Prochlorococcus marinus XMU1402: one gene and its partner. Each later gene encodes a partner of the first gene's protein in a complex. Links are inferred from orthologs where the notes say so. Each region holds a gene or a part of one and is shown in the gene's direction. Other genes may lie near its edges.

Region 1 (8,521 bases):
TTAGGAAGACAGCAATTCAAAAAACTAAAAGTTTATAAAGGTACTGATCATCCTCATGCTGCACAGAATCCTGTATTATTAAATAGTTAATTTATTAAAATGGATAGTCAAATAAAAAACAAAGCTGTTTATTGGGGTACTGGAAGAAGAAAAACTTCAGTTGCTAGAGTTCGCTTGATTCCAGGAAATGGACAAATTAAAATTAATGGTCGTTCTGGAGATGATTATTTAAATTTCAACCCTCTGCACTTAAATTCAGTAAAAGCACCTCTTCAAACATTAGGCTTAGAAAATTCTTATGATATTTTGGTAAATGTTTTTGGGGGTGGATTAACAGGTCAAGCAGATGCTATTAAGCAAGGTGCAGCTAGAGCACTTTGTGAATTATCACCTGACAATAGGAAACCGCTAAAAACTGAAGGTCATCTCAGTAGAGATCCTAGAGCCAAGGAAAGAAGAAAATATGGTCTTAAAAAAGCAAGAAAAGCACCTCAATTCTCCAAACGTTAAAGGAATTTAAATTATGCCAAAACCAGAAATTCACCCAAAATGGTATCCAGATGCAAAAGTTATTTGTAATGGAGAAGTTGTAATGACAATAGGTTCAACTCAGCCTGAGCTAAATGTTGATGTATGGAGCGGTAACCATCCTTTCTTTACTGGAACTCAAAAAATTCTTGATACAGAGGGAAGAGTTGATAGGTTTATGAAAAAATATGGAATGGGTTCAGCTAATTCAGCTACATCAAAAGAGCAAAAAGAAAAAAAAGATTCTAAAAAGTAGAATTTTCAAAAATTAAGCTTAATTTTAATTGGAATACTCAACACTAATTGCAAGGTTGAAAACTGCTTCAGAAAGTTTTGAAAATTTGGAAGTTCAGCTCGCAGATCCTGACATAGCCAATGATCCTAAAAAATTAGAAACAATCGCAAAAGAAAGGTCAAAATTGGAACCTTTGGTTATTGATTTTAATAAATTGATTGATACTGATAAGGAAATTGAAGATTCGAAAAATTTACTGAAAGAGAATCGAAATGATAAGGAGATGGAATCATTAATAAATGAGGAGTTAACTATTTTGGAGGAATGTAAGAATCAACTTATTCAAAAAACTACAATCGCTTTACTACCTAAAGATCCAAGAGATGAGAGAAGTGTAATGTTAGAGATTAGAGCGGGTGCAGGGGGTAACGAGGCTTGCATATGGGCGGGAGATCTAGCAAGAATGTATGAAAGATATGGACAAAAAATTGGATGGTCTGTAAAACCTATAAGTGCTTCGGAGTCGGATATGGGAGGATTCAAAGAATTAGTAATTTCTGTTAAGGGAGATTCTGTATATAGTCAACTAAAATATGAGGCTGGTGTTCATAGAGTCCAAAGAGTTCCTGCTACTGAGTCTCAAGGTAGAGTTCATACCTCTACAGCAACAGTTGCTGTAATGCCTGAGGCTGACCCCGTTGAGGTCAAGATTGATCCAACCGATTTAGAGGTTGGTACAGCAAGATCAGGTGGTGCAGGGGGACAAAACGTTAACAAGGTAGAGACTGCTATTGACCTTCTCCACAAACCTACAGGGATAAGAGTTTTTTGTACTCAAGAAAGATCACAATTGCAAAATCGTGAACGAGCAATGGAAATTTTAAGAGCCAAATTATATGAAATTCAATTAAAAGAAGCAAATGCAAAAGAAAGGTCACAAAGACTTTCGCAGGTTGGAACTGGTGATAGGAGTGAAAAAATTAGAACTTACAATTTTAAAGATAACAGGACAACCGATCATAGATTAGGTTCCAATTTTTCACTGGAACCAATTCTCGCAGGTCAATTGGAAGAAGTGATAGATGCATGCATAGCGCAAGAACAAAAGAGAATGATGGAAGATTTTAATAACGAAGTTAATTAAGATTATATTTTTATTAAACTGCAACCCCTATCACGTATTTACTCCATTCTTTATGTCTTCCAGAATCGATTTGTCTTGTAGCCTCAAAATTGAGATTACTTAGTGGTCGGTATGGCTTTCGCTTTAAAGGCATATTTGCCTCTTCTGGGGTACGGTTCCCTTTTTGTACATTACATCTAAGACATGCAGTAGTGACATTTTCCCAGTTATCAGTGCCACCTCTGCTTCTCGGTAAAACATGATCTATTGATAAATCATTACCTCTATAGTTACAGTATTGGCAAGAATTATTATCTCTTAGAAGAATATTTTTTCTTGTTAAAGAGACCTCTCTAAAAGGTACTTTGACGTAGTAACGGAGTCTTATAACAGTAGGTAATTTTCTTCCACAATGTATTGAATATGATTTATCTTCTTCTAGGCTTTCTGCTTTACCTTTGATCATCAAAATAACAGCTCTTCGCCACGATGTGATGTTTAGAGGTTCATAAGAAGCATTTAAAACTAGAGTCTGGCCCATGCCAAAATTCGATTTACATGTCATGCTAACTGTATATTTCAATAAGCGCATATAATTGTGCAAAGTTAATGCAAATTCGGCAATCAAATCAGGTTTTTAATTTCGATAAATATGCAACCTTTGAAAAAGATATAGATCCAAAACAAAGAGCATGGATTGAAGTTAAAGGTAAAGCAATAGAAACAAATGTAAGGCAGTTAAGATCGAAATTAAGTAAAAATTGTCAATTTATGGCAGTTGTAAAAGCTGATGGATATGGTCATGATGCAAAAGTAGTATCTGATTATGCTATTAAAGGTGGAGCTTCGCAATTAGGAGTTGCCACATTAAAAGAAGGGATTAAACTTCGTTCTTCAGGAGTTATAAAACCAATTCTTATTCTGGGCAATTTATATACGAAAAGAGATTTGATAATAGCCTTTAAAAATGACCTTATGCCAACTATTAGTGGTATGAGAGAGTGTTTAATTTGTAATAATATTGGGAAACACTTTGGGTTGAAATTTTCTTTACATCTGAAAGTTGATACTGGGATGTCAAGATTAGGATTTGAATGTAATAAATTTGTGCAAAATTTTGAAAAAATAACATCTTTCGAAAACATTATAATAGAGGGAATATATAGTCATTTATCCTCTGCAGATGAAGATAACTCATTAAATCCTAAAAGCAGTGCTCAGCGACAAAAATTCAAGTTTCAGGAATTATTAAAGCAAATTTACGTTTATAAAAATCACAATATCAAGATTCATTTAGCTAATTCTGCTGCCATGCTTATCAAAAAAGATTTTCATTTTGATATGGTACGTGTTGGTCTTTCTATGTATGGATATAGTCCTCTTTCAAAAATAGATGAAAATTTATCGCTCAAACCAGCTTTATTTTTGAAGGTCAAAGTAGCTTTTATAAGAATTATTGATCGAGGAGTAAGTGTAAGTTACGGAGGAAAATTTGTAAGTAGTAGAAAAACTAAGTTAGCTGTATTAAGTATTGGTTATGCAGATGGAGTTCCAAGAAATCTTTCAGGCAAGATAAACGTTATTCATAATAATAAACTATATCCCCAGGTTGGATCTATAACTATGGATCAAATGATGGTAGATATAACAGGTTCAAATGAAATAAATATTGGTACTACAATGGTATTACTGGGATCTGACGGAGACAAAGTAATTTCTCCTGTTGATTGGGCAAGAGAATCTAACACTATTCCATGGGAAATTCTTTGTTCTTTCAAAAATAGATTGCCGAGAGTTCAAGTTGATTAGACATTTCGATTAACTAAAAAATTTTGAATGTTTGCAAAAAAATTGATAATCTATAAGAATTGGAGAGGTGGCTGAGTGGTTGAAAGCGGCTCCCTGCTAAGGAGTTACAGGAGGTAACTTTTGTCGAGGGTTCGAATCCCTCCCTCTCCGTGATTATTTGGTTCGTGGAAGTTTATAAGAGTTCGCTGAAGTTTCAGATCTACTGATACGACTACAGATGCCAGAATATGAGGTCCATAAAGTTTCGCATAAGTTCAAAAGTAAGTCAACCAATTTGTGGGTAAATTGGTGGGTAAAATGTATATCTGGAGTAAAAATGGTGAGTAGAGATAACGTACTCAGAGAGACCGTTCTAAGCGATTGTGGTGGGTAAAATTATTAATTAAACATTAACTAATAATAGAAATGAAATATTAACCGGTAATTGTGTATTCTAATAACATTGTCATTTAGTTAATTGGAAAATTTCTGATGGATAGTTATATCATAGGTTTGTCTTGTTATTACCATGATAGTGCTGCTGCTTTGATAAAAAATGGAGAAATAATTGCTGCAGCACAAGAAGAACGATTCTCTAGAAAAAAGCATGATTCACGCTTCCCTAAGAATGCTGTTTCTTACTGCCTCAAATCGCAGGGTATTGATCTTTCAGACGTCAAAGAGGTCGTTTACTACGAAAAACCTCTCCTGACCTTTGAGCGTCTTTTGGAAACTTATCTAGGCGCCGCACCAAGGGGAGGAAGGTCCTTCGTTTCAGCGATGCAGGTCTGGTTGAAGGAAAAACTCTTTTTAAAGACTGAACTTAAGAAGAATCTTAAAGAAGTGCAAAAGTTATTTGGCACTGATTCAACCGATATTCCCAACTTGCTTTTTTCAGAGCACCATCTTTCCCACGCTGCTGCTGCTTTTTACCCTAGTCCTTTAGATAAAGCGGTTATCTTATGTATGGATGGCGTAGGTGAGTGGGCAACAACATCTGCTTGGATTGGTAAGGGAAAGAACATTGAACCTCTCTGGGAAATTAGTTTCCCACACTCCCTGGGTCTTCTTTACTCAGCATTCACATATTACTGCGGATTCAAAGTCAATTCTGGCGAGTACAAACTAATGGGTCTTGCTCCCTATGGAGAACCCAGATATGTCTCCAAGATCAAAGACAATTTAATTGATATCAAGGAGGACGGGACATTCCGTCTCGATATTAGTTACTTCAAATACCATCGGGGATTCCGCATGACAGGACGGAAGTTTCACAAACTTTTTGGTAGATCTCCACGACAGGTAGAATCTGAACTCTCCCAGTTCCACATGGACTTAGCGGCATCTATTCAGGTCGTCACTGAAGAGATTGTCGTCAAACTGGCAAAGTCATTGAGAGAAGAAACGGGCATCAACAATCTTTGTCTCGCTGGTGGAGTCGCTCTGAACTGCGTTGTCAATGGGAAATTGCTGCAAGAAAAGATCTTTGATGAAATTTGGATTCAACCTGCTAGTGGTGACGCTGGTTCAGCAATAGGTGCTGCCTTGGTTGGATGGCATCAACACCTAGAACAGGAAAGAGTGGTCAACACGAACGACTCCATGAAAGGGACCTATTTAGGTCCTGCGTTCAGCAACGATGAAATTACCAAATATCTTGAACAAATCAAAACGCCATTCCACACTTATAGTGATCCTGAGTTATTCGAGTGTCTAACTGAGGAACTTCAGAAAGGTCATGTGATTGGATGGTTCAATGGACCAATGGAGTTTGGTCCAAGAGCACTAGGTGCGCGCTCCATCATTGGAGACCCTCGCAATCAGAAGATGCAGAGCGTGATGAACCTCAAAATCAAGTACCGGGAAAGTTTCCGTCCCTTTGCCCCATCGGTTCTGGAAGAAGATGTCAGCAATCAGTTTGAGATGAATAATAAGAGTCCTTACATGCTTTTGGTTGCTCCAGTGAAGAAAGAACTTTGTAAGAAGATGACAGAAGAAGACAAAAAACTTTTTGGCATTGAGAAACTCAATATCCCAAGATCTTTACTGCCTGCAATCACCCATGTCGATTACTCAGCAAGAGTTCAAACGGTAAGCAAAACTACCAATCCTCGCTACTATAATTTGATTAGTGCTTTCAAGAGAAAGACTGGTTGTCCGACTATTGTAAATACTTCATTTAATGTAAGAGGAGAACCAATTGTTTGTACTCCTCAAGATGCCTATAGGTGTTTTATGAGGACAGAGATGGATGTCTTGGTTCTTCAAAACCAAATTCTTTTCAAGAGCGAGCAACCCAAGGTCGAGAAGGATGAAACTTGGAAGGAGGAGTTTGAACTCGATTGATTATGAAAGATACAATCTCTAAAAAACAACTTCGTGAGTTTGGAATGCTTATTGGGTTGGTATTCCCCATTCTAATTGGTTGGTTGCTTCCTTTACTATTTGGGCATGAATTCAGGACATGGACTCTTTGGGTAGGCATTATAGGATTGGTGCTTGGACTTACATCGCCCCGCTTACTTTACTATCCATATAAGGGTTGGATGGCAATCGGTCTAACACTTGGATGGTTTAATAGTAGGATAATTCTTAGTCTTGTTTATATTATTGTTCTTCTACCTATTTCGTTTGTAATGCGTTTAATTGGATATGATCCATTAAGAAGACGAAGAAAAGGAGATAAGAGTTACAGAGAAAATAAACAAAAACATCAAACAGATCTAACCCGCATCTTTTGAATCATGGAAGCATTTCTTGATCTTGTTAAAGACATTTGGGACTTTCTGAAAGTTCGTAAAAAGTATTGGTTAGCACCTTTGATAATTACGATTGTTTTAATGGGGATACTCATTGTATTTACTCAGGGTTCAGTAGTTGCGCCATTTATTTATACAATTTTTTAGTTCAGTGAAAAAAATATTCAAGATTTTATTTATCAATATCGCTATTTTTACAGGGATGATTGCATCAATAGAATTGTCTCTTAATCTTGCAAAATTTATCAGGAACAAGGTTAAGTATTCAGAATCAGTTATTTCAAATGCGATCCAAACTGGCAAAACTATCTCAACTGAAAGGCATAAATTAGTATTTCACCCTGGTGTAGGACATTCTCATCAGTTAAATGATTTCAGGAAAAATATCAACACATCGGAACTAAGTTTTGATAACCTTTCTGCAACCGAAGTATTTCAAAATGATGATGACTTTTCATCACAATTTAAGGTTCTAACTTTAGGTGGTTCTACGACAGACCCATTAGGTACACAATTTTCTGGTTTCCGCGGGACGTGGGTTCATCATCTCTTTGATGGTATTTCACAAAACAATTTCTCGAGATACCTAGTTGAAAATGCAGGAAGTGCTGGAGCAACATCTTCTAACGAATTGTTGCGACTAATAACCAAGTTTCATAGTAACAAATATGACCTAGTCATTTCATTTAATGGTATCAATGAAATATATTTTTATTGGAATCCTTACTTAAGAAATAAAGAAAACGTTCTTGCTTCAAATATGCTTCTGAGGGGAATTAATTCTGGGGTTATAAAAGGATTAGAAGGAAAAACTTTTAAAATAGAGAGGACCTTCCCCTCAAATCTTATTGGGTACATTAAAGAGTCCACTACATTCAAGCAGTTGAGTAAATTAAAAACAAATTTTTTGAGCAAAAAAACTCTGAATCCTAATCTCACAAAGAAAGAATTGGGTGTCCATAACATCTCAAAGGAGGAAAAGGAACTGCTTGCTTACAGTGCGGGAATTTGGGAAAAAAATATTAAATTCATGAATTCTGCATCCCTAGCGATGAATTCAAAATATCTTGTAATCCTCCAACCTACACTTGGATTGAACAAAGATTACTGTAAAATCATAAATGAAAATTGTTTGATTTTAGATCGTAAAGACTACCCTAAATACCTTGCAAGAATAAGATACCTTTATTCAATACTTCGAGAACTGTGCAGCACAAAAAATTATTGTTTAGATATCTCAAATGATCTTGCTTTAACAATTGATGATTCACTTTATACCGATGCTAGACATCCTAACAATGAGGGTAATAAAAGAATCGCAGACCTAATTCGAGAGCGTGTTACACAAATGTTGGGTATGTAGGTTTAATGATATTTTTTTATACTTTTAATTTTTTGAGTAAACTTTCTAATTAATAACTCAGATGCGTAAATCATCAATTAATTAACATAAAAAACTGGTGGGTAAATTAACTCCATCTGGGATCATGTTAGTTCGTATTAGTTCATCGAGGTTCACTAGCGTTCTCTTTCTAGTGAATCCCCCTCCGTGATTTATTCAGAAAATTTTTTAATAAATATTTGTTTTAAAACAAGTCAAGATTAATATCTTTGAGGTCATAAATAGAATTTAAAATCAAGTCAGCGCCTGCATTTCTAAGATTTGTTTCGTAAGATTTACGTTCTTTTAATCGAGAATTTAAATGTAAATGAGGGGGAGCTATTCCGATACTTATGAATTTCTGAGATGGTATTTCCTTTCTCGCGTTTATAACTGTATTTATATCTGCAATAGTATCGCCTACATATGCAATGGGAATATTTGATTCGCCAAGTTTATCTCCAATAAGCTTTTTTGATAAGTTAATAAAACCTTTAGGATCAGGCTTCTCGGGTGCATCTCCCATAGATATTAATGGTGGTGATTTTAGTCCAAGTCTTTTTTCTAAAACAAATTTTGCAGAAGCAGACTCTGCACCACTAACAAAACCCCAGATTATTCCATTACCTTGAATTAAATCAAAAAACTTTTTATCAACTAATAATTCCTCATTTGTTATGTAACCAGACCAATATTTACTATCTTCA
Region 2 (7,464 bases), on another replicon or contig:
CATTATGAAAAATTCTCTTCTTTCTGAAGGTTGTAATACATCATTCAATCCTTCAACTCTATTTATTGAAACCTCCTGAACAGGCATAAAAGCAGCTGTTTTTGCCCCTATATCTATCATGGCTCCTTTGGTTTCTAAAGCAAAAACAGTACCATTTACTAGATCGCCAGGTTTAAAGTTATAATCATATTTGCCCAAAAGTGATGCAAATTCTTCTTGTGTGAATCCAGCATTATCAAAATCTGCATTTGTTCGGCTAGAGGAAGAATCTGCCGAAGGAATATCTTCCTCATTTGGGGATACTGAATCTTTATCTAATTCAGATGAATTTTTAATTTCTTTATCTTCAGAAAGTTCTTTAATAGTTTTGGAAGAATTTTCGTTCATTTGTTATATCGCAGACTACCTTAGGTAGTTAGAAAGGAATGCTATGAGCCTGCAAACTGATAGCAAAAAACATTTGTGATAAGTATTCTACACTTTAAGATGCTTACTTTTATAAAATTGAAGCTAATTGGTTTTTTGAACTTCCCTTTAGAGATTCAAGAGTAGAAATAAAATCTTTTACCCCATTAAATTTTCTGTAAACTGAAGCATATCTTATATAGGCCACTTCGTTTTCTTTCCTAAGACATTTAAGTATTAATTCTCCAATTTTTGAAGACTTGATATCTTTGTTATTGTCTTGAAGAATTTGTGATTCAATACTATCTACAAAATTAATAATTGCTTCGCTACTGAAGTTGGTCTTTTCGCATGCTCTTGATATGCCAGTAAATAATTTTTGTTTATCAAATAGTTCTGTGCTCCCATCTTTTTTAATAACTGAAACTGGCATTGTTTCAACTCTTTCATAAGTTGTAAATCTAAAGCTGCAATTTAAGCACTCCCTTCTTCTTCGAACACTTTTACCACTATCAGCAGATCTTGATTCCAAAACTCTACTATCCGTGTTTTGACAGGTTGGACACTGCATGTAGTGAAATAAGCATAACTTTAACTCTAATAGTAGATTAAAATTTTAATTATGAAAAGTAAAAAAACCCTCTTGATTAAAGAGGGTTTTTTTTTTAGTTCATTTTCTATCAAATTTAGGGGGATCTCTAAATGCGACAGCAAAGAATAATGTAACAACTGCGAGAGTTAGAATAAGGACGTAGGCAAAAGCTTCCATAAGATTAAGTAATAAAGATTAGTTTAAACCCTTCCTGGGATTCTTCTTGTGGTTTCGTCACCAAGCTTCTTGAATAAACCAAATTCAACTTGGTCACCTATCTCAGCATCAATACCAGCAAAGGAATTTCTGTAAAGAGTTCTTGAAGCATGCCACCAGTGGCCAAACAAGAATAGCAATCCGAAACATAGATGCGCATATGTAAACCAGGCTCTAGGAGAGCTTCGGAATACACCGTCAGATTTGTAGGTTTCTCTATCGAACTTGAATGCTTCTCCAAGTTGAGCTTTTCTAGCTAATCTTTTAACTACTGCAGGATCAGTAAATGTTTGTCCATTTAGATCTCCACCATAAATAGTCGCAGTAATACCAGTTTGTTCGAATGAATACTTTGCTTCTGCTCTTCTAAATGGAATATCGGCTCTTACATTGCCTTCTTTATCTTCTAGTATCACTGGAAAGTTTTCAAAGAAATTAGGTATTCTTCTAACTTCTAATTCGTTACCATCCTTATCTTGAAAAGCAATGTGACCCTGCCAACCAGTTGGTAGACCATCACCATTAACAAGAGCTCCAACCCTGAACAATCCTCCTTTAGCAGGACTATTCCCAACATAATCATAGAAGGCTAATTTCTCTGGTATCGATGCATATGCCTCTTCTTTGGTGGCACCATTATCAATAGCAGCTTGAACCCTTCTATTAATTTCAGTCTTAAAATAACCTGAGTCCCATTGATATCTAGTAGGACCAAATAATTCGACTGGAGTAGTAGCTGAACCGTACCACATTGTGCCTGAGACAACAAAAGAAACAAATAATACAGCTGCTAAAGCACTGGCTAGAACTCCTTCAAGACTTCCAAGTTTTAAGGCTCTATAAAGCCTTTCTCCAGGTCTATTGGTAATGTGGAAGATACCTCCGATGATACCCATAAGCCCAGCTGCAATATGATTTGCTACTATTCCTCCTGGGTTGAAAGGATTAAAACCTTCTACTCCCCAGGAAGGGGCTACAGGCTCAACATGACCGGTTAAACCATAAGGGTCAGAAACCCAAATTCCTACATTTGCACAATGAAATGCTCCAAACCCAAAACAGGTAAGTCCAGCTAGAAGAAGATGAATTCCAAAAATTCTTGGTAGATCAAGAGCAGGCTCTCCTGTTCTTGAATCTTCCCATAAATCTAAATCCCAGTATGTCCAATGCCAAATAGAGGCCAACATTAATAGCCCACTAAAGACAATGTGTGCAGCTGCGACTCCTTCGAAGCTCCAGAATCCAGGGTCAACCCCTGTAGCACCTGTGATATCCCATCCGTTCCAACTACTTGTGATGCCAAGTCTTGCCATAAATGGCATTACGTACATTCCCTGTCTCCACATAGGATTGAGAACAGCATCAGAAGGATCAAAAATGGCTAATTCATAAAGAGCCATAGAACCGGCCCAGCCGGCTAATAATGCAGTATGCATAAGATGCACAGCAAGTAGTCGACCTGGGTCATTAATAACTACTGTGTGAACTCGATACCAAGGCAATCCCATCGGTTAATTTCTAGTAACTATGCTGAATAAACAGCTAAACATCACGATAGTAAGGGTTTTTTAGTCTTTGAGGGATTATTGTAAATAAATTTATTTTCTTGCGAAAATTGGCTAGATCGATTTGTATCACTGTAGTTACACGGAATTTTAGACTAAAAATTGTTAATATTTTGGTCACAATTCTCAAAGTAAAACGCCAAAATAGGAAAAATAACAAAAAAAATGGCAACTATTAGATTTATCCGCGAGGACTTAGAGGTTCAATGCAATCCTGGCGAAAATTTAAGGGAACTAGTAATGAAAGAGAACTTACAGCTTTATGGACTAAAGGGAATTTTAGGAAATTGTGGAGGAGCAGGACAATGTAGTACCTGTTTCATTTCTGTTGAAGGAGGAAGTAAAAATTCATTAAGCCCTCTTACATCAGTCGAAGAAGAAAAACTTAAAAATAGACCTGAGAATTGGCGACTTGCCTGTCAAACATTAATAAAATCCTCAGCAGTAATTTTAACAAAACCACAATCTCCTCCTTCAAATTTGGAAGAACTTAAAAAAATTAGCGAAAATAAAAAATTACCTCGCTAAATTGTTTAAGACTGTTAATCTGTTGATAAAATTTGTTGAATTTTCCACTTTATTTCAAATTATGTGTCTATAGTCTTACTACACGATAGAACTGCCAACTAAATGGAAACAACTAACTTTGGATTCGTAGCTAGTCTTTTATTTGTAGGGGTGCCAACAATATTCCTCATAGGTTTATTTATTTCTACTCAAGATGGCGAAAAATCAAGCTTCTATTCTGAATCTAGTAAAGGTAGGCTTGGCCCAAAGCGTTAATGCTTTATAAATGCTTTGTATTTCTGTAAAAGAATTTTTATTTTGGAAAAAAAAGCAACTCTCTAAAGGAGGAGATAAACAATCATTCGCTCTTTTACTTGATTGTATAGGCGGAATATCCTCTGTTGATCTAAACCTGCTAAATATAAATCCTGAGGGAAACTTATATTTAAAAAAAAACTTAAACTTTTTAGAATCTGTTTGGGAAGAACATTTATTAAATTCTCACCCAATTCAATATCTCTGTGGAATAGTTTTTTGGAGGAATTTAAAACTAAAAGTTACAAATAAAGTTCTTATTCCTAGACCAGAGACCGAATTGATAGTTGATATCGTATTCAAGTTATTTACGAAGAAATCACAAAAAATATTTTTTGCAGAATTAGGAACTGGATCAGGAGCTATAAGCATCGCTTTAGCACTAGAATATCCACTATGGGATGGAGTAGCAACTGATATAGATCAAGATGTACTAAAAGTAGCAACTGAAAATTATATAAAAGCCTCTAGACAATCAAATTTGAAATTTTACTGCGGAAATTGGTGGACCCCACTTGAAAGATTTAAAGGAGAATTAGATCTCGTTATTGCAAACCCGCCATATATTCCTAAAAATACTTATGAAGAATTACCCAAAGAGGTTAAAAATTTTGAACCAAAAATTGCCTTATTAGGAGGTGAAGATGGTTTAAAACACATTAGGGAAATAATTCAAAAAGCACCATTATTTTTAAAAAAAAACGGATGGTTGATTTTAGAGAATCATTTTGATCAAGGTGAATCAGTAAAACAATTACTTTTTGAAAATAAATTTACATCAATAGAAATCGTGAATGATCTTTCAGGTATTGGTAGGTTTACGATTGGGAGATATAAATAAATTATTACTAAAGTACAGATGAATTTAGTAGACCGCGAATCAGCTTTAAAGACTCTTAAAAGTGGTTTACCTATTATTTTTCCTACAGATACTTTACCTGCAATTGGATGCCTGCCAAAATTTTCAAATACTATTTATAAGTTTAAAAAAAGAGATAAAAATAAACCCTTAATTCTTATGGGATCAGAACAAAAACAATTAATCGATTATGTTCACGAATCAGCAAAAGAAGATTACGAAAAAATAGCTTCAACTTATTGGCCTGGAGCTCTGACAATGATTATTCCTTCTTCAGAAAAGCAGGCTTTAATGCTTACAAGCAAAGATCTTACACTTGGTTTAAGAATCCCAAATTCACATATGGCTCAGTCTCTTATAGAAGAAACAGGACCATTATTAACTTCAAGCGCAAACATCTCAGGTTTCACAGGGTCAATGACAGTTGAGGGAATTGCTTTTGACTTTCCTACTCTAAAAATTTTAGGACCCATTCCATGGGAGAAAAGTAGTTGTAAAGCCAGTACAATAATATCTTGGAAGAAAAGTGGCAAATGGAGGATGATTAGAGAAGGAGAAGTATTAGTTAAGGAATTGTATTAATGTTTTTATTATTATTTTTTGTTTTTTTAATTCAATTTTTTACTTATTGGATATTTGAACCCCTTTCGTCTTTTTTAGAGTATGTTCTTGAAATAAGATTATTTCCTGTTTTCGCTTTAATAATTTTAATTTCGTTATTTTCGGGGAAAAATATTTATAAGAATTAAATAATTCAAAATGCCGGCTAACAGATTTGAACTGATGACCTTCGCTTTACAAAAGCGCTGCTCTACCACTGAGCTAAGCCGGCACAATTATATCTTACATTCAAGATGGAGCAATTATTAGTATTTTTTTGGCTTTTTAAAATTTATTACTTTTTGATATCTTTATCGTTTTTTCCAATTTTGTCGTTTTTTTTGAATTTTATTTCTCCTGAAATAGTTCTTTTAATCGGTAAATTGGCAACTAATGCAGTCATTCTATCCTCGGTTTCTAAACTTACCGCTACCTCTTCAAAATCAATTTCTACATATTTAGCGACAACATCAAGAATTTCTTTTCTCATTTTATCCAAAAGATCAGTTGTTAAAGAACTCATATCAACTCTGTCATGAGCCAGTACAAGTTGTAATCTTTCTCTAGCGGTATTAGCACTAGCCGTTTCTCTTCCTAGTAATTTGTTTATAAGGTCTCTGAGAGTCATCATTTTAAAAAACCCTAATTTGCATTAATCTCATGAATTTATCTTTCAGACTTTTCCCTTCATTTTTGGGATCAATAATTGGAACATCCTTACCTGAAAGTCTTTGAGAAACATTCAAGTAACATTTTTTTGCAGGAGAACTACTATCTGTAAGTGTTAATGGCTCTCCTCTATTTGTACTTATTATTACTTGTTCATCCTCTAAAACAATGCCTAGTAAGGGCAACGAAAGAATTCCTTGAACATCTTCGATAGATAGCATCTCTTGACTAGCCATCATATTAGGGCGGACTCTATTGATTACAAGTTGAATAGGTTCAATGTCTGAAGTATTAAGAATTCCTATTACTCTATCGGCGTCACGTACTGCAGATAATTCCGGGTTGGTAACTACAATTGCTTCTTTACAGGCTGCAAGGGCATTCTTAAAACCGTCCTCTACACCAGCAGGACAATCAACCAAAACATAGTCAAACTTTTCGCTAAGAAGCTCACTAATTTTTTTCATATCTTCGGGCTTCATCCATTCCAACATCCTAGGATCTCCAGCAGGTAAAAGAGCTAAATTAGGCTCTTTTTTATGCCTGACCAGAGCTTGTTCAAGACGACAATTTTTGTCTAGAACATCTTGAGCTGTATAGATAATACGATTTTCTAATCCTAAAAGAAGATCTAAGTTTCTCAATCCGAAATCAGCATCTAATACAGCCGTAGTTGCTCCGCTATTGGCAAGGGCTATTCCTAAATTTGCAGTTAAAGTTGTTTTGCCAACCCCACCTTTTCCTGAACAAATTAGTATTGTGCGAGAGTTTTCCGCCAAAGATTTAATAATTTTTTAAATGATAAGCCCACTTTCAAGAAGTTAAATATTTTAAATATTAAGTAATTCTTAAATTTATAGACTTTGAATTAATTTATTTCAAATCTATTGATTAATTTCTGGTTTCTATTATGTAGGGCTTGATAATTATTGTTTGATTATCTACTACTGCAATTTCAGGGTAAGAATTTTGGGGCTTATCTTTTGGCCCGATAGCGATAATGTCTGCAATTCTTAATTGTAAAGGTCTTAAATAAAGTGATGAAATAGAGGACTTATTATTTCCACCTCTCCCTGCGAAGGCGATGCCGAGTAATTTACCCCAAACGTAAATATTGTTCTTAGCGGAAACTATGGCCCCTGGATTGACATCTCCAATTATACATAGATTTCCATTTGAAGATATTCTATCTCCTGATCTTACAGTTCCTTCATGAAGAATATCTTCTTTCTTTTTTGAATTAAATAAAAACATATTATTTTTAATCTCATGTTCGTTAACAAAATTTGTATCTATTTTTTGAGACCTTCCAGCTAGTACTGTATTTCTATTATTTGAGTAAATACGCATAGAACAATTATTAATTTTATCAAAAATTTTTTTCAATATTGATAATTGATGAGAACTTATTGAGTCGTTTATTACGAAAATTTTTGCTTCTAGGGGTCCTTTAATCGAAGAAATTTTTTTAAAAATTTCATTGAAATTGTCCCAATTTTCAAAAGATAAAATTTCTAAATATTTATTATCAAGACTAGTAATAACAATTTCCATTGATTTCAATCTATGTATGATTTTTTAACAAAGAAATTTGATTTTGAATTTCATTTTTGATCAATCCTGGGTAAATAATAAAAGAGCTCTCCTCAGATTTGATTAAAGTTTTTATTAATTCAGAACTATTTTCTAATGAACTTTGATAAGTGCCATCCCATATTTTTAATGAATTATTAGAT

Evidence for each region. The genes of interacting proteins can lie anywhere in the genome.
Region 2: the proteins of prfA (region 1) and prmC are in contact, whole or in part, in a crystal structure (PDB 2B3T), measured with the Escherichia coli proteins. The link is inferred for Prochlorococcus marinus XMU1402 from one-to-one orthologs.

Annotation. Positions count from the first base shown.
Region 1 is NZ_JAAORD010000002.1:439,081-447,601, reverse strand. The notes cover bases 1-2,859. They hold prfA (peptide chain release factor 1), read left to right. Parts: upstream 1-812; coding sequence 813-1,907; downstream 1,908-2,859. Other genes in these bases: alr (alanine racemase), read left to right, coding at 2,496-2,859; HA141_RS08630 (HNH endonuclease), read right to left, coding at 1,921-2,478; rpmE (50S ribosomal protein L31), read left to right, coding at 524-784; rpsI (30S ribosomal protein S9), read left to right, coding at 100-510; rplM (50S ribosomal protein L13), read left to right, coding at 1-90. In the rest of the region: more of alr, read left to right, coding at 2,860-3,695; HA141_RS08615 (carbamoyltransferase family protein), read left to right, coding at 4,167-6,020; HA141_RS08610 (SxtJ family membrane protein), read left to right, coding at 6,023-6,415; HA141_RS08605 (DUF5989 family protein), read left to right, coding at 6,419-6,580; HA141_RS08600 (hypothetical protein), read left to right, coding at 6,585-7,796; HA141_RS08595 (TIGR01548 family HAD-type hydrolase), read right to left, coding at 8,020-8,521. UniProt on the Escherichia coli protein: Peptide chain release factor 1 directs the termination of translation in response to the peptide chain termination codons UAG and UAA.
Region 2 is NZ_JAAORD010000001.1:301,240-308,703, forward strand. The notes cover bases 2,551-5,506. They hold prmC (peptide chain release factor N(5)-glutamine methyltransferase), read left to right. Parts: upstream 2,551-3,571; coding sequence 3,572-4,441; downstream 4,442-5,506. Other genes in these bases: psbB (photosystem II chlorophyll-binding protein CP47), read right to left, coding at 2,551-2,721; HA141_RS01660 (2Fe-2S iron-sulfur cluster-binding protein), read left to right, coding at 2,944-3,306; psbM (photosystem II reaction center protein PsbM), read left to right, coding at 3,409-3,561; HA141_RS01675 (L-threonylcarbamoyladenylate synthase), read left to right, coding at 4,460-5,041; minE (cell division topological specificity factor MinE), read right to left, coding at 5,355-5,506. In the rest of the region: HA141_RS01640 (S1 RNA-binding domain-containing protein), read right to left, coding at 1-387; transcriptional regulator NrdR, read right to left, coding at 497-976; HA141_RS01650 (photosystem II reaction center protein T), read right to left, coding at 1,076-1,174; more of psbB, read right to left, coding at 1,198-2,550; more of minE, read right to left, coding at 5,507-5,690; septum site-determining protein MinD, read right to left, coding at 5,692-6,507; HA141_RS01695 (septum site-determining protein MinC), read right to left, coding at 6,620-7,282; HA141_RS01700 (HD domain-containing protein), read right to left, coding at 7,293-7,464. UniProt on the Escherichia coli protein: Methylates the class 1 translation termination release factors RF1/PrfA and RF2/PrfB on the glutamine residue of the universally conserved GGQ motif, i.e. on 'Gln-235' in RF1 and on 'Gln-252' in RF2.